DNA from 3 places in the Lentzea sp. NPDC037011 genome. Region 1 is predicted to be linked to each of the others. Evidence: riboswitches for the same ligand, from Rfam matches in the RefSeq annotation. Region 1 holds a riboswitch; each other region holds the start of a gene.
The links. A riboswitch is a leader RNA that binds a small molecule or an ion and turns the genes downstream of it on or off. The one in region 1 is predicted to bind glycine.
Positions count from the first base shown of each region.

Region 2: linked by a shared signal. The riboswitch ahead of gcvP (aminomethyl-transferring glycine dehydrogenase) and the one ahead of gcvT (glycine cleavage system aminomethyltransferase GcvT) in region 1 are both predicted to bind glycine.
Region 3: linked by a shared signal. The riboswitch ahead of gcvH (glycine cleavage system protein GcvH) and the one ahead of gcvT (glycine cleavage system aminomethyltransferase GcvT) in region 1 are both predicted to bind glycine.

Region 1 covers NZ_JBVJRT010000012.1:132,845-138,595, forward strand. The annotation lists gene glyA (serine hydroxymethyltransferase) at 1-118, opposite strand, end outside; gene gcvT (glycine cleavage system aminomethyltransferase GcvT) at 132-1,226, opposite strand; glycine riboswitch at 1,326-1,413, opposite strand; glycine riboswitch at 1,415-1,505, opposite strand; gene ACZ7CH_RS32565 (DUF3817 domain-containing protein) at 1,551-1,853, opposite strand; gene ACZ7CH_RS32570 (hypothetical protein) at 1,868-2,251, opposite strand; gene ACZ7CH_RS32575 (helix-turn-helix transcriptional regulator) at 2,382-2,873, opposite strand; gene ACZ7CH_RS32580 (hypothetical protein) at 3,038-3,217, opposite strand; gene ACZ7CH_RS32585 (CaiB/BaiF CoA transferase family protein) at 3,555-4,679, opposite strand; gene ACZ7CH_RS32590 (acyl-CoA dehydrogenase family protein) at 4,676-5,751, opposite strand, start outside.
Region 2 covers NZ_JBVJRT010000006.1:533,410-539,160, reverse strand. The annotation lists gene ACZ7CH_RS21725 (bifunctional nuclease family protein) at 199-672, shown strand; gene ACZ7CH_RS21720 (MerR family transcriptional regulator) at 979-1,545, shown strand; glycine riboswitch at 1,644-1,739, shown strand; gene gcvP (aminomethyl-transferring glycine dehydrogenase) at 1,890-4,781, shown strand; gene ACZ7CH_RS21710 (hypothetical protein) at 4,827-5,009, opposite strand; gene ACZ7CH_RS21705 (class I SAM-dependent methyltransferase) at 5,022-5,627, opposite strand; gene ACZ7CH_RS21700 (maleylpyruvate isomerase family mycothiol-dependent enzyme) at 5,637-5,751, opposite strand, start outside.
Region 3 covers NZ_JBVJRT010000008.1:128,887-134,637, forward strand. The annotation lists gene ACZ7CH_RS25330 (TetR/AcrR family transcriptional regulator C-terminal domain-containing protein) at 1-582, shown strand, start outside; gene ald (alanine dehydrogenase) at 661-1,773, opposite strand; glycine riboswitch at 1,995-2,087, shown strand; gene gcvH (glycine cleavage system protein GcvH) at 2,149-2,529, shown strand; gene ACZ7CH_RS25345 (L-serine ammonia-lyase) at 2,561-3,925, shown strand; gene ACZ7CH_RS25350 (winged helix-turn-helix transcriptional regulator) at 3,932-4,288, opposite strand; gene ACZ7CH_RS25355 (vWA domain-containing protein) at 4,378-5,751, opposite strand, start outside.

The sequences.
Region 1 (5,751 bases):
TGAAGTTCTCCGAGGCGATCATCTCGAGGGTGCCCTGCTGGCGCGCCAGCTCGGCCGCAACGGCCTGCGCGACCTCGGGGTCGTACTCCGCGAGGGAGGCGTTGAACTGGTCGGACATCTGGAGGATCTCCCTACTTGGCGCGCTTGTAGAACGGAAGTGCGACGACCTCGACCGGCTGCTTCTTGCCGCGGACGTCCACCAGCAGAGGGGTGCCGGGCGCGGAGCTCGCCCGGTTCACGTAGGCCATCGCCACCGAGTAGCCCAGGGTCGGCGACAGCGCGCCCGAGGTCACCTCGCCGACGACCTCGTCGCCGTTCAGCACGGCGTAACCGTGGCGGGGCGCGCGGCGCTCGGGGGTCTTCAGACCGACCAGCACGGAGTCCACATCGGACTCGGACACCTCGGTCAGCGCCTCGCGGCCGACGAAGTCGCCCGGCTTGTCGAGCTTCACGACCCGGCCGAGACCCGCGTGGTACGGGGTGAGCGAGGTGGTCAGCTCGTTGCCGTACAACGGCATTCCGGCTTCCAGGCGCAACGTGTCGCGGCAGCCGAGACCGCACGGCTTGAGCTCGTGCGGCTGCCCGGCCTCCAGCAGCGCCGTCCACACTGCGGCGGCGTCGTCGGGCGCGACGAACAGCTCGAAGCCCTCCTCGCCGGTGTAGCCGGTGCGCGCGAGCAGCGCGTCCACCCCGGCCACCTTCGAGGGGTAGGAGGCGTAGTACTTCACCGTCGACAGGTCGGTGTCGGTCAGCCCGGCCAGGACCTCCACCGACTTCGGGCCCTGGATCGCGATCAACGCGTAGTCCGTGGACCTGTCCGTGACGACGGTGTCGAACCCGGTGGCCCGCTCGACGAGCGCCTCGGCGACCACGGCGGCGTTCGAGGCGTTGGCGACGACCATGAACTCCTCGTCGCCCAGCCGGTAGACGATCAGGTCGTCGACCACGCCGCCGTCGGCCTGGGTGATCATCGTGTAGCGGGCCTTGCCGACCGCGAGCGCGGAGATGTGGCCGACCAGCGCGTAGTCGAGTGCGGCACCGGCCTGCGGCCCGGTCAGCACGACCTCACCCATGTGCGTGAGGTCGAACAGGCCGGCGGTGGTGCGCACGGCGTGGTGCTCGGCCAGCTCGCTGGAGTAGCGCAGCGGCATCTTCCAGCCCGCGAAGTCGGTGAACATCGCGCCGAGCGACTCGTGCTCAGCGTTCAGTGGCGTGAGGCGGGACATCAGAACGCTCCTCCAGGGTGCGCCGAAGAGCCGGGCCAGGCCGGCTGAGGCAACAGAAGAATGACACGGTCCACCGGAGACTCCTCACCAGAGCGAGCCTCCCCCTCTGTCATGAGCCTGAGAGCTTCGTCGCCGGAGCGACTTGCACCGTGGGCGAGGCTCCTGATGAGCCTGCTTTCCAGAGTTGCCTTCGTCGTGCGGTATCTGTGCCTGAGAGATTCCGGGGAGGAGTTGCTCCTTCGGCGCTCCCGCTGAAGGGAGCTCTCCCGCGCGACATCGACGGCCGTGTTCAGTTGGTTGCCCCAGACGCTAGCAGGCCGAACGTCACAGCGGCACGCCCTGAGCAGTCTTCTCCACCACCTTGCGCTCCGCCCAGAACGACAGGAACGGGATCGTCCCCGCGACCAGCACGAGCGCGGTGCCCTTGATGGACCAGCGCAGCTTCAGCGCCAGGTCGACCGAAAGCACCAGGTAGATGGCGTAGAGGAACCCGTGGATCGGGCCGACGACCTTCATCGCCTGGTCCATGCCGGCGGCGTACTTCAGCACCATCGCCACGACCAGCAGCAGCAGGAAGACACCGACCACGTAAGCCATGACCCGGAACCGGGTCAACGCACCCTTCATCTGCCCGCCTTCGCTCAACGACCGTCCCGCGCGTTGAGGTCCGCGAGCATGCGGTTGTAGGCCGCGAGCTCCGCGTCTTCTTCGTCGTCGAAGTGCTCGACAGGCGCGGGTTTGACGGCGTCAACGGTAGTCACCGGTGCGACGGGAGGTGCAACCGGCTCCGGTGCGGAGAGAGCCTCGTCACGGCGCTGGCGCGCGAGACGGCGGAACCGCCACACCATGAAGAGGGGGAAGAGGCCGAAGAGCGGCCACTGGAGCACGTACCCGAGGTTCTGGAACGTGCCGCTCGCGGACTCGAAGCGCTGCCACTGCCACCACGCGAGCCCGCAGCAGAGGACCAGCGCCGCCAGACAGGCGAGCGCGATCAGCACACGCTGGGGAGTAAGGAGGCCGCGCACGACCTCCACACTACTGGGGTGAGGCCTCCTGTCAGGAGGCCACCCGTGAGGGGGTAGCGCGCCACGGGAGCGCGCGTGCCCGTTTGCGAGTGAACTTCGGGGCTGCCGATGCCTCGACAGCCCGCTTCTCCTACGCCACGCCGTCCCGGCGCTGCCTCTGCAGACGAGCAACGCACCAGGCCGCGGCCGAACCGCGGCGGAGGTGCTGGAGAACCGTCATCGGTCCCAGGCGCCTTCCGAGGTCGGCAGGCGTGAGGCCGGCGGCGCGGTAGTCGAGCGCGCGCTGGTCCAGCGGGCTGATGCCCGCGTCCCACCACTGCTCGGCCTCGGCGACGTCGCCCACCAGCTGCCAGTAGCTCGCCGCGGCGGCGAGCAGTGCCTCGGGTGCCTCCGGCGCCCGCTTGCGCATCGCGGCCACGTAGGCCGGATCCGCCGAGTCGACCTTGACCAAGCCACGCGGCCCACTCCTGCCTCCCCGCTGCACGGGGATGCCGGGCGCCGAGGGGGGAGCCTCCGCGAGCCACGCGTTCTTGATCCGGTTCACCTCCTGCATCTCTGCGTCGTCAGACCGTTCAGCCGCCCACTGCTGCAACAGCTCGTGGACCCCGGAGTCCTCGACCATCCATGCCTCCTCGTCGGTCGGGGATCGGCCATTGCAGCGGAAGGTATTCGGTAGGTCTGACAATCGCCAGACCCTGAATCGCCAGAACACCCGTTACCAGTGCGTGATTGGCCTCATTCCACCCGTCCGGCTCAACGCGGAGGGCCGAGGATCACCGAGGGTCACTAGGCGACGGGGGTGGCCGTCCCGAAGAGGCTCCTGACGAAGGTGATGATCGACTCCGCACCCTCGCGCAGCCAGCCGAGGGCCGTCTGGACCCCCGACGCGGACTCTTCCGGCTGGGTGATCAGGAGGAACAGCACCAGCGCGACGCCCGCCAGCACCAGCACCTTCTTGAGGTTCACAGGTCCCTCTCCGTCCATGTCGCTCACAGGTGGGGCGGCGAACCGCCCGTGTCACCCGACATGCTCCCTCATTCACCCGTGCGATGAACAACCACCACGCCAGGCGGGGCGGCGGATCCACCGCCACCGCACGTCTGCACCGGGCCTGTTGTCACCCGAATGGCGGCTAAAGCCGCCGGTTTCCAGCGCCGATGTCCTGGGCACGAGGTGAGCGCGAGGACCCTCGAATCCCACAGCTTGGACAAGACACAGGTGCACCGGGCCTCACCCGGATGCCGAATGCCCGGCATCACGCTCCGTCACGGCGTGGTGTCGTCATTAATGCGCCTCCGACCGTTCACGCAATTGCTCCAGCCCGCCGCAGTTCCGCAATTCGGTCTTCCGCCACACCCATGTTCGCGAGCACTTCCGCGGTGTTCGCCCCGACCGGCACCGGAGGGGTCGGAACCGCCGCCGGGGTCCGGTCGAACCGGGGCGCCGGCGCCGGGTGCCGCACACCGGCGACGTCCACGAAGGTGGCGCGCTCCGCGGTGAACGGGTGCTCCGCCGCCTCGGCCGGGGTCAGCACCGGCGCCAGGCAGGCGTCCGTGTCCCGCGCGAGGTCGGCCCACTCGTCCCTGGTGCGGGTCCTGACCGCCGCCGCGATGTGTTCGCGCAGCTCAGGCCACCGGGCCGGGTCGTTGCGCGACGGTGCGTCCGCCAGCCCCAGCACGCGCACCAGGTCGGCGTAGAACTTCTCCTCCAGCGCGCCGATGGCCACGTACCTGCCGTCCGCGGCCTCGTAGACGTCGTAGAACGGCACCCCGCCGTCGAGCATGTTCTCGCCGCGGCCACCGGACCACATGCCCGCGTTGCGCATGCCGTGCAGGAACGTGGTGAGCAGCGCGGCACCGTCGACCATGGCCGCGTCCACGACCTGGCCGCGCCCGGACCGCTCCCTCTCGTACAGCGCGGCGAGCACGCCGAGGGCCAGCAGCAGCCCTCCCCCGCCGAAGTCACCCAGGAGGTTGATGGGGAACGACGGTGGCCCGCCGGCCCGGCCGAGCGGTTCCAGCGCGCCCGCGACGGCGATGTAGTTGATGTCGTGCCCGGCCCGGTCGGCCAGCGGCCCGTCCTGGCCCCACCCGGTCATGCGCCCGTAGATGAGGCGCGGGTTGCGGGCCAGGCACTGCGCGGGCCCGATGCCGAGCCGTTCGGTGACGCCCGGCCGGAAGCCCTCGACCAGCACGTCCGAGCGTTCGACCAGGGTCAGCACCAGCTCGGCGCCCTCGGGCGTGCGGGTGTCGACCGCGATCGAGCGCCGGTTGCGGCCGAGGAAGTCACCGGGGACCGCCGGGTGGGCGCCCGGTTTGTGCACCTGGACCACGTCCGCGCCGAGGTCGGCGAGCACCATGCAGCCGAACGGCGCGGGCGCGAGGCCCGCGAGCTCGACGACCTTCAGCCCCGCGAGCGGCCCGCTCACAGCGACCTCGCGATGATTTCCTTCATGATCTCGTTCGTGCCGCCGTAGATCCGCTGCACGCGGGCGTCGGTCCAGGCGCGGGAGATCGGGTACTCGTTCATGTAGCCGTAGCCGCCGAAGAGCTGCAGGCACTCGTCGACGACGCGGCTCAGCCGGTCGCTCGCCCAGTACTTCGCCATCGCGGCGGTCGGCACGTCGAGCTCGCCCTTGAGGTGCTTCTCGACGCACTCGTCGATGAACGCCCTGGTCACGGCCGCCTCGGTGGCGCACTCGGCGAGCTTGAAGCGGGTGTTCTGGAACTTGATGAGCTCCTTGCCGAACGCCGTGCGCTCCTTCACGTACTTCAGCGTCACGTCGACGGCGGCCTCGATGCCCGCGATCGAGGCGACGCCGATGATGAGGCGTTCCTGCGGCAGCTGCTGCATGAGCTGGACGAAGCCCATGCCCTCCTGGCCGCCCAGCAGGTTCTCCGCGGGCACCCGGACGTCGTCGAAGAACAGTTCGGCGGTGTCCTGGCCCTTCATGCCGACCTTGTCGAGCACGCGGCCGCGCCGGATGTCGTGCTCGACCACGAGCAGCGAGATGCCCTGCGCGCCCTGACCGGGGTCGGTCTTCGCGACGACGACCACGAGGTCGGCGTGCACGCCGTTGGTGATGAAGGTCTTGGAGCCGTTGATGACGTACTCGTCGCCGTCGCGGATCGCCTTCGTGCGGATGGACTGCAGGTCCGAGCCCGCGCCGGGTTCCGACATCGCGATCGCGCCGACGTACTCGCCGGACGCGAGCTTGGGCAGCCAGCGGTGCTTCTGCTCTTCGGTGCCGTAGGAGTTGAGGTAGTGGGCCACGATGCCGCTGTGGACGCTGTTGCCCCACGAGCTGTCGCCGGCACGTGCCTGTTCTTCGAGCAGAACGGCCTCGTGTGCGAACGTGCCGCCACCGCCGCCGTACTCCTCGGGGATGCTCAGGCACAGCAACCCGAGCTCGCCCGCCTTGGTCCACAGGTCGCGGTCGACCTGCTTCTGCTCGGCGAAGCGCTCCTGGTGCGGCACGACCTCCTTCTCCATGAACGTGC
Region 2 (5,751 bases), on a different contig from region 1:
CGGGAATCGGCCGCCCTCTTCCGCTCGTTGTACCCGGTGCGGGGAAGAGCGGGTTCGAGCGGCCATCGTCTTGATCACGTTCTGCCCGCAACGATTGAGCACACGGCCCGCTTGGCGGGTAGCGTCGAACGCGTGTGCCGGGGGATGCTCGGAGACGTTCCGGGTACTCCCCAACGAGTCAGAGGGAGGCGAGACCCGATGAGCGAGATGCGTGTCGTGGGCGTCCGGGTGGAGCTGCCCCAGAACCAGCCGATCCTCCTGCTGCGCGAAACCGAGGGTGAGCGGTACCTGCCGATCTGGATCGGCTCGGTCGAGGCCACCGCGATCGCGCTGGAGCAGCAGGGCGTGCGACCGGCCCGCCCGCTCACCCACGACCTGCTCAAGGACGTCATCGGGGCGCTGGGCCGCAACCTCGAACAGGTGCGGATCACCGACCTGCAGGAGGGCACGTTCTTCGCCGAGCTCGTGTTCGACGGCGACGTGCGCGTGTCCGCCCGCCCGTCCGACTCGGTGGCCCTCGCGCTGCGCGTCGGCGTGCCGATCCACGCGGAGGAGTCCGTGCTGGCGGAGGCCGGTCTGATCATCCCGGACGAGCAGGAGGACGAGGTCGAGAAGTTCCGCGAGTTCCTCGACTCCGTGTCTCCCGAGGACTTCCGGGGCGCCGACACCTGAGTTCCCCCGACTGTCGCTGACCGTCTTGTTCGGACCCGGCGCCGATCGGTGGGGTGTCCCTCGATCGGACTACTTTCCGCACATCATGGCCGCTAAACAATCACTAAACGTCACCTGAACGTCCTAGTTCGGGTGACGGTGCGGACCCCCGCCTCAGGTTGGGGGCCAACACTCCCCGCGCGTCGCGTTGACCTGCCCTCGGAGCGGTCTTACCGTCGAACTCGAGTGGACGTCGCCGGTCTGCGCGAGTGGACCAGGCGGCTTGACGGCCCCGACTTTCGTGGCCGTTGGCGAGGGGAGGCAGGCGTGGTCGAGGAAGCGCCCTTGCGGGCCGAATCCGGGCAGCAGGGTGAGCTGTTCCCGGACTCCTCGCTGCCGGACGAACTCGTCGGCTACCGGGGACCCGCGGCGTGCCAGATCGCCGGGATCACCTACCGGCAGCTCGACTACTGGGCCAGGACCGGCCTGGTCGCGCCGACGGTGCGGATGGCGCACGGCTCCGGCAGCCAGCGGCTCTACTCCTTCAAGGACATCCTCGTCCTGAAGGTCGTGAAGCGGCTGCTGGACACCGGGGTCTCGCTGCAGAACATCAGGGTCGCCGTCGACCACCTGCGCCGCCGCGGCGTGCAGGACCTGGCGCGGATCACGCTCTTCTCCGACGGCACGACCGTCTACGAGTGCACCTCCCCCGAGGAGGTCGTCGACCTGCTCCAGGGCGGGCAGGGCGTGTTCGGCATCGCGGTGAGCGGTGCGATGCGGGAGATCAGCGGGACCATCCACGAGTTCCCGGCCGAACGTGCGGACGGCGTGGAAATCGCGCCGATGACCGAGGACGAGCTGACCCGCCGCCGCCGGGAGCGCGCCACCGGCTGACCCGCTGTCGCCGGCTCAGCCGGTCCCGTCGCTGAGACGTAGGTCGCGTCGGTGGGGACTGGCGGGCCTGCCTGCGGGTACTCTTCACGGGTAGTCGCTGAACTCAGGCGGGAGAGACCGGGTGCTGCACCCGGCGCCGAAGGAGCAAGTTCCTCCCCGGGAACCTCTCAGGCACCCAGGACCGCGTGAGCGAGACGCCTCTGGAAAGCGGATCTCTCGAGATCCCGCCGACGGTGAAAGCCCGCTCTCGTGGCGGGTGAACCTCTCAGGCGCCCGATGCCGGGTACGGACAGAGCGGGGAGGGCACCAGGACACGTGTGCCCGCAGCCCCCCGGAGGCGTTAGATGACGCAGGACCGCATTCCGCTCGCCGCTCTCGAGCACGGCACCCCGTTCGCGGACCGGCACGTCGGCCCGCGCCCCGCCGAGCTCGCCCGCATCCTCGACGTGATCGGTGTCGGATCGCTGGAGGAGCTGGCGCAGCACGCGGTGCCCTCGTCCATCCACGAGCGCGACCTGGTGCTGGACCTGCCGGCGCCCGCCACGGAGACCGAGGCGCTGGCCGAGCTGCGCGCGCTCGCCTCCCAGAACCGGCCGATGACCCAGATGATCGGCCTGGGCTACTACGACACCGTGACGCCGGGCGTGATCCTGCGCAACGTCCTGGAGTCGCCCGCCTGGTACACCGCGTACACGCCGTACCAGCCGGAGATCTCGCAGGGCCGCCTGGAGGCGCTGCTGAACTTCCAGACGATGGTCGGCGACCTGACCGGCCTGCCGATGGCCAACGCGTCCATGCTGGACGAGTCGACCGCCGCCGCCGAGGCCATGACCCTGGTGCGCCGCGCGGGCAGGGCGAAGTCGAACAAGTTCGTCGTGGACGCCGACACGCTGCCGCAGACGCTGGCCGTGATCGAGACCCGCGCCGAGCCGCTGGGCATCGAGGTCGTCGTCGCCGACCTGTCGCAGGGCATCGAGGGCCTGGGCCTGGGCGGTGACTTCTTCGGCGTGCTGCTGTCCTACCCCGGTGCGTCCGGTGTGGTCCGCGACCAGGCCGCGCTGGTGGAGGAGATCCACGCCGCCGGCGCGCAGGCCGTCGTCGTCGCCGACCTGCTGGCGCTGACGCTGCTGCGCCCGCCCGGTGAGATCGGCGCGGACGTCGTCGTCGGCACCACCCAGCGCTTCGGCGTGCCGATCGGCTTCGGCGGCCCGCACGCCGGCTACATGGCCGTCCGCTCCGGCCTGGAGCGCCAGCTGCCCGGCCGCCTCGTCGGCGTCTCCGTCGACGCCGACGGCTCGCTGGCCTACCGCCTGGCGCTGCAGACCCGCGAGCAGCACATCCGCCGTGAGAAGGCGACCTCGAACATCTGCACCGCGCAGGTGCTGCTCGCCGTGATCGCGTCGATGTACGCGGTCTACCACGGCCCCGAGGGCCTGCGCGCCATCGCGACCCGCGTGCACCGCCTGGCCACCGTCCTCGCGACGGGCCTGTGCGAGGCCGGTCTCGACGTCGTGCACGGCGAGTTCTTCGACACCGTGCAGGTGCGCGTCGAGGGCCGTGCCGCCGAGGTCGTCGCGAAGGCCCGCGAGCTCGGCATCAACCTGCGCCTCGTGGACGCCGACGTCGTGGCGGTCGCTTGCGACGAGAAGACCACGCGTGCGCACGTCGTCGCCGTGTGGGAGGCGTTCGGCGTGACCGGGTCCGATGTGGACGCGATCGACACCGACACCGCCGACGGCATCCCGTCGGACCTGCGCCGCACCTCGGACTACCTGACCCACCCGGTCTTCCACGCGCACCGCTCCGAGACCGCGCTGCTGCGCTACCTGCGCGCACTGTCCGACAAGGACGTCGCGCTGGACCGCAGCATGATCCCGCTCGGCTCCTGCACGATGAAGCTGAACGCGACCGCGGAGATGGAGTCCATCACCTGGCCCGAGTTCTCGACGCTGCACCCGTTCGCGCCGGTCGAGGACGCGAAGGGCCTGCTGACGATCGTGTCGGACCTGGAGGCGTGGCTGGCCGAGGTCACCGGCTACGACGCCGTGTCGCTGCAGCCGAACGCCGGCTCGCAGGGCGAGTTCGCCGGCCTGCTGGCGATCCGCGCCTACCACCGCGCCAACGGCAACTCCGCCCGTGACGTCTGCCTGATCCCGTCGTCCGCGCACGGCACGAACGCCGCGTCCGCCGTCATGGCCGGCATGCGCGTCGTCGTCGTGAAGTGCGACGACAAGGGCAACATCGACATGGGCCACCTGCGCACCACGGTCGCCGAGCACGCCGACGACCTGGCCGCGATCATGATCACCTACCCGTCGACCCACGGCGTGTACGAGGACACCGTCCGCGAGGTCTGCGGCCTGGTCCACGACGCGGGCGGCCAGGTGTACGTCGACGGCGCGAACCTCAACGCGCTGATCGGCCTGGCCCGCTACGGCAAGTTCGGCTCGGACGTCTCGCACCTGAACCTGCACAAGACGTTCTGCATCCCGCACGGCGGCGGCGGCCCCGGCGTCGGCCCGATCGGCGTGAAGTCCCACCTCGCCCCGTTCCTGCCGAACCACCCGCTGCAGCCCACCGCGGGCCCCGAGACGGGCGTGGGCCCGATCTCCGCGGCCCCGTGGGGTTCCGCGTCGATCCTGCCGATCTCGTGGGCGTACGTGCGCATGATGGGCGGCGACGGCCTGCGCCGCGCGACCCTGACCGCCGTGGCCGCGGCGAACTACGTGGCGCGCCGCCTGGACGAGCACTACCCAGTCCTCTACACCGGCGAGGGCGGCTTCGTGGCCCACGAGTGCATCCTCGACCTGCGCCCGATCACCAAGGCCACCGGCGTGACGGTCGACGACGTGGCGAAGCGCCTGGCCGACTACGGCCTGCACGCCCCGACCATGTCGTTCCCGGTCGCCGGCACGCTGATGGTCGAGCCCACCGAGTCCGAGGACCTGGCCGAGATCGACCGGTTCATCGACGCCATGATCGCCATCAAGCGCGAGATCGACCGCGTCGGCGCCGGCGAGTGGCCCGTCGAGGACAACCCGCTGCGCAACGCACCGCACACCGCGGCCTGCGTGACCGTCGGCGAGTGGGACCACCCGTACACCCGCGAGGAGGCCGTGTACCCGGCCGGTACCGGTGCTCCGAAGATCTGGCCGCCGGTCCGCCGCATCGACGGCGCGAAGGGTGACCGCAACCTGGTCTGCTCCTGCCCGCCCCTCGAGGCCTACAGCAGCTGATCCACACCGCGGAGGAGGGGCGCACCCAGGGGTGCGCCCCTCCTCTCATGCTCCGACCGGACAGGTCTCGTCGCCGCAGTTCTCCTGCTCGGTGATGCCCGGCCTGGTGAGGTCGTGCTCGAACGCGAAGTGGAAGCAGTCCGGGTGCATCCGCTCGAACAGCTCGAAGTCCTCCGGGGCCAGCTCCACGGCCTCACCGCACCGCTGGCACGTCTGTTCCTCTGCCACGGTGGAATGGTCTCACCCGCGCCGGGCGAACAGCACCGCGCCGTCCTCGCCGAGCAGCCACTGCGCCTCGACCGCGAACCCGGCGTCGCGCAGCCACGCCGCCACCCGCTCCGGCCGGCGCAGGTGGACGTGCACGCGCATCGGGTGCCCGCCGTAACCCCGCGTCTTCAGGTTCGTGCGGTCGCCGACGTGGAAACCCAGCTGCAGCAGCCCGCCCGGCCGCAGCGCGTCCCGGAAGTGCCCGAGCACCACCGGGACCAGCTCGTCCGGCACGTGGATCAGCGACCACCAGGCCAGCACCCCGCCGACCCGGTCGCCGAGCGGGTCGGTCATCGACCCGACCTCGAACCGCAGCCCGGGGTGGTTCCGCCGGGCGAGCGCGACCATGGCGGGGGAGAGGTCGATCCCGAACGCGTCCGCGCCGAGCCCGTGCAGCAGCGCCGTTACGTCGCCGGGACCGCAGCCGACGTCGGCGACGGGACCGTCCACCTCCTCGGCGAACAGCCGCAACGCCGCCCGCAGGTGCGGCATCCCGTCCAGCAGGCCGCGCGTGTAGTCGGCGTAACTGGCGGCGACCGTGTCGTAGGACTCGCGGGTGTCTGCCAGCCAGTCGGTCACGCCGGGAACCTACTCCTCGAACGGCTCCGCGCGGTGCCTTCCGGACAACGCCAGCGACGAGATCCACGTGTCCGGGTCACCGTCCCAGTCCATCGCCCTGATCTGGTCCACCGACCGCCGCCCG
Region 3 (5,751 bases), on a different contig from region 1:
GAGCACGGCCTGGCGAAGCTGTCCATGCGCAAGCTCGCCGCCGAGCTGGGCGCGGCCCCGATGTCGCTGTACTGGCACGTGCCCACCAAGGACGCGCTCATCGAGCTGTGCCTCGACGAGATCTACGGCGAGTTCCCGCGCCCGGCCCCCGGCGCCGCGTGGGAACCCGCGCTGCGCGAGATGATGCACGCGTTCCGCCGTCTTGCGCTCGCACACCCGTGGTGGGTGCGCGGCATCGGCGAGTTCACCACCATCGGTCCCAACGCCGTCGCCATGGCCGACGCGATGCTCGAACCCATGCGGGCGGCCGGCCTGACGATGGTCCAGGCGTCGCAGGCGATGTCGGCGGTGTCGAGCTTCGTCGTCGGGTACACGACGGCGGAGGCGAACTTCCGCAGCCGCGGCGGCCACGACGAACCGCCACCGGACCTCGGCCGGATCGCGGACCTGTACCGGGAGAAGCACCCCCGCTACGTCGAGATGCTGGACCAGCAGGAGCTGTGGTCGCTGGAGGGGCAGTTCGAGTTCGGGCTGGACTGCGTGATCGACGGGGTCAAGGCGCGGGTGGCCGCGCTGCGGTGACCGCGAGGAGGCGCGCCCGTGAAGGCGAAACCCCCGCAGCGTGCTCCGCGTGCGGGGGCTCCTCCATCCGACTGGCTCTCAGACCACGGACTCCAGCGGCGTGTGCACCAGGCCGGTCGCCTCGGCCACCGGGCCGTTGGTCAGCTGACCGGCGTGCGCGTTGAGGCCCAGGGCGAGCGAACGGTCGTCCTTCAGCGCCTTCTCCCAGCCCTTGCCGGCCAGCGCGACCGCGTAGGGCAGCGTCACGTTGGTGAGCGCGTAGGTGGAGGTGCGGGGGACGGCGCCGGGCATGTTGGCGACGCAGTAGAACACCGAGTTGTGGACCTCGTAGGTCGGCTCGGCGTGCGTGGTGGCGCGCGAGTCCTCGAAGCAGCCGCCCTGGTCGATGGCGATGTCGACGAGCACCGAACCCGGCTTCATCTCCGCGACCAGCGCGTTCGAGACGAGCTTCGGGGCCGCGGCACCCGGCACCAGGACGGCGCCGATGACCAGGTCGGCCTCGCGGACGGCCTGCTCGATCGCGAACGAGTTGGACGCGAGCGTGCGCAGGCGGCCCTGGAACTGGGCGTCGATCTGGCGCAGGCGGTCGACGTTGGTGTCGAGGATCTGCACGTCGGCGCCCATGCCGACGGCGATGGTGGCGGCGTTGACACCGGCCACACCGCCGCCGATCACGACAACGCGGGCCGGGGCGACACCGGGGACGCCGCCGGGCAGCACGCCGCGGCCACCGGAGGGCTTCATCAGGCTGAACGCGCCCACCTGCGGGGCGAGGCGGCCCGCGACCTCGGACATCGGGGCGAGCAGCGGCAGCGAGCGGTTCGGCAGCTGCACCGTCTCGTAGGCGATGGCCGTGGTGCCGGAGGCCAGCAGGGCCTCGGTCAGCGGCTTGTCGGCGGCGAGGTGCAGGTAGGTGAAGAGGGTCTGGCCGGAGCGCAGGCGGGGGTACTCCTCCGCGATCGGCTCCTTGACCTTGAGGACCAGGTCGCCCTCGGCCCAGACGTCGTCGGCGGTCGGGAGGACCTTCGCACCCGCGGCGAGGTACTCCTCGTCGGTGATCGCGGAGCCCAGACCGGCGCCCTGCTCGACGTACACGTCGTGGCCCCGGCTGGTCAGCTCGTGGGCCCCGGCCGGCGTGAGGGCGACGCGGTACTCGTGGTTCTTGATCTCGCGAGGAACGGCGATCCGCACGATGACTCCTCCGTTTCGGCTGGCTGCTATCTCACAATGTGGGGCAGCCGGGAGGTCATGTCACTGTGCGGGTTGCACTGTTCGGGACCAGGCCGGTTGTGCTGCTGGGACAAAGCGACCTGCGCCACGCCTGTACCGGTCCCGCGTTGACACCCGGTGGCGGGCCCACATAGCGTTCCCACCGGAACTGAATAACGGCCGCGGTGCCCCTGACGGGCACCAGAACCCGGGTGGGAGAGACCTCGACGAGCTGGTCGGGGCGCCGAAGGGGCAAGCTCCCGCACACTCTCAGGCAGCAAGACCACTCGGGGTAGGCAACTCTGCACGGCGGAGGGGGCGCACGTTTCCTGCCCGTCATCTGCCAGAGGAGTCGCCGTGGAGTTCCCCGAGAACCTGCTCTACACCGCCGAACACGAGTGGGTCGACTGGACGCCGGGCACCCAGGACCCGTTGACCTGCGGGATCACCGAGTACGCCGCGGACGCGCTGGGTGACATCGTCTTCGTCCAGCTCCCCGAGGTCGGGGCCGAGGTCGTCTCCAACCAGGTCTGCGGCGAGCTGGAGTCCACCAAGTCCGTCAGCGACCTGTTCTCCCCGGTCACCGGCGAGGTCCTCGAGGTCAACACCGCCGTCGTCGACGACCCGGCGATCATCAACACCGACCCGTACGGCGCCGGCTGGCTGTTCAAGGTGCGCGTGGACTCCGCGGAGGACCTGCTCACCGCGGCCAAGTACGCCGAGCTCACCTCAGACTGACCCGCTCGCACCCACCACGAAGGACTGATCAGTGGCGATCAGCGTTTTCGACCTGTTCTCCGTCGGCATCGGGCCGTCCAGCTCGCACACCGTCGGCCCGATGCGCGCCGCCGCCATGTTCGTCGAGAAGCTCGGTGCCCGCGCGTCCGAAGTGGACCGCGTGCACGTCGAGCTGTTCGGCTCGCTCGGCGCCACCGGGCACGGCCACGGCAGCCCCAAGGCCGTGTTCCTCGGCCTGGAGGGCAACCTCCCGGAGGAGGTGGACCCCGCGGCCGCCGCCCACCGCGTCGAGGAGATCGTCGCGAGTGGACGGCTGCGGCTCGGCGGCACGCACGAGATCGGCTTCGCGCACGACCGCGACCTCGTCATGCACCGCCGCAAGTCGCTCCCGTTGCACCCCAACGGCATGAGCTTCGAGGCGTTCCGCGGTGACGAGCCGGTCGAGCACGCCGTCTACTACTCGATCGGCGGCGGCTTCGTCGTCGACGAGAACGCGTCCGGCAGCGACCGCATCAAACCCGACTCGACCCCGCTGCCGCACCCGTTCCTGACCGGCGACGAGCTGCTCGCGCGCTGCCGCGAGACCGGCCTGTCGATCAGCGAGATCATGATGGCCAACGAGCTGTCGTGGCGCTCGGAGGAGGAGGTGCGGGCCGGGCTCCTGCACATCTGGCACGTGATGCAGGAGTGCGTCGAACGCGGCTGCACCGAGCAGGGCATCCTGCCCGGCGGTCTCAAGGTCCGCCGCCGCGCCGCCGAGATGCGCAAACGGCTGGAGGGCGAGCACTTCGTCACCGACCCGCTGCGCGTCATGGACTGGGTCACGCTCTTCGCGCTCGCCGTCAACGAGGAGAACGCGGCAGGCGGCCGGGTCGTCACCGCACCGACGAACGGCGCGGCCGGCATCGTGCCCGCGGTCCTGCACTACTACACCAGGTTCGTGCCCGGTGCGAACGACGACGGCGTGGTGAGGTTCCTGCTCACCGCGGGCGCCATCGGCGTGCTGTTCAAGGAGAACGCCTCGATCTCCGGCGCCGAGGTCGGCTGCCAGGGCGAGGTCGGCTCCGCGTGCTCGATGGCCGCCGGTGGTCTCGCCGAGGTCCTCGGCGGCACCCCGGAGCAGGTCGAGAACGCCGCCGAGATCGCCATGGAGCACAACCTCGGCCTCACCTGCGACCCGATCGGCGGCCTGGTGCAGATCCCGTGCATCGAACGCAACGCCGTCGCGTCCGTCAAGGCGATCACCGCGGTGCGCATGGCGTTGCGCGGCGACGGCTCGCACTTCGTGTCGCTGGACAAGGTCATCAAGACCATGCGGGACACCGGCAAGGACATGTCGGTGAAGTACAAGGAGACGGCGCGCGGCGGTCTCGCCGTCAACGTCATCGAGTGCTGAGGCCGGTCAGGGCCTGGCGTCGTACCGGCGCTGGGCCTCGATCACGTCCGGCATCCGCGACTCCAGCAGCACGATCAACGCCATCAGCTTCTCCGCCGTCTCGCGCCCGAGCGGCGTGAGGCTGTAGTCGACCCGCGGCGGGTTCGTCGGCTGCGCGTCGCGGTGCACGAGCCCGTCGCGCTCCAGCGCGTGCAACGTCTGGGACAGCATCTTCTCGCTGACGCCGTCGACCCGGCGGCGCAGCTCGTTGAACCGCAGCGACCCGTCGACCAGCGCGCTCAGCGTCAGGCTGCCCCACCGGCCGGTGACGTGCTCCAGCGTGGGACGTGACGGGCACGCCTTCGCGAACACGGTGAACTCCATGTCCGCGAGGGTACCCCATCGCACTTACGAAAAGTTAGTGCTCGCTCGAACGGCAGGCCCGCACACAGCGCGTGTGCGGGCCTGCCTGCTCAGAACGGCCAGTCGGCGTCGCGCCCCGCCTCGATCAGCGGAACCGCGCGGAACGTCGCGTCCGTCAGGCCGCCGAACTCGTGCCGGTTCCCCGTGCCCGACGCGAACGCCCCCTGTCGGTACCCGCCCAGGTTGAACCCGTAGACCGGCACGTGCCGCGGCACGACGTCGTCGACCCCGGCACCGCCCGGCCCGGCGACCGTCTGCATGTCCGAGATGATGAACACCCGGTCGTGCCCTCGGTACGAGCTCTTCAGCGCACCGATGACGTCGGTGCCGTGCCCGACCTCACCGACCCTGCCCAGGAACCGGTCGACCTCGCTGATGACCGACGCCCCTCGCCGCAGCTCGTGGCGGAACACGCCGGTCGCGAACCCGTGGACGTCGACCTGCTCGCCCTTGGCCCCGAGCGCCACGCCGAACACGGCCGCGGCCTTGGCCGGCGTGACCTTCGAACGCGCCGAGTAGCCCGTGCAGGTCATCGACCCCGAGGTGTCGATCAGCACGAGCGACCGGCCCGGCAGCGCCGGCAGGTTGCCCAGCGACGCCTGCAGCGCCCGGTCGAGCGCGTGGCCCCAGCGCAGGCTCGGCGCCGCCTCGTACGCCGAGAGGAAGCGGAACGGGAACTGCCGCGACCGCGCCACCTGGCCGGGGTCGGCCAGCCGGGCCGCGACCTGCGCCGCGACCTCGTCCGACACGCCCGCCTCGTCAAAATTCCTGAGGTTGCGGATCGCGGCCATGAAACCCATCGACGGTGCCAGTGCCTCCCACACCCGCGCCGTCATCGGACCCTGCAACCACCCGGCCACCGACTCCCACGTCATCCCGGCCCGCCGCAGCGCGTCCGCCGCGTCCGGTCGCCCGAACAACGCCCGGCGCTGCTCGACCGGCCACGCCATCAGCTCCCGCCGTGCCGCGACGGTCCGCAGCGACTCGGGAACGGTGACGTCCGGGTCGCGGCGGCGGTCGAGCACGTACTGGAACAGGTCGCCCTGCCAGGCCGTGCTCGGCGACGGGTGCACGAGGTTCAGCACGTCGGCCACGCGGAAACCACGCGCCTCGCTGTCCCACTTGAGCACCGACCGCTCGTCGTAGAGCCGCCGCACCGCGTCCGCGATGCCGCGTTTGACGGGCTTCGGCACGGTCCGGCCGTGGACCGCGGTCCAGTAGGCCAGCAGCTCGCCCGGCTCGTCCGCGCGCTGCAGCACCGACGCCACGACCGCGCGGTTCGTCACGCCCGCGTCGGCACCGGCCTCGAGCCGCGCCTTCACGAACTCGGCGGCGCCGACCAGTGCCGCGGTCCGCATGTTCGCCTCGCCGCGCAGCCACGCCAGCATCCGCGCCGTCCACTCGGGATCCTGCAACGCCGCCGT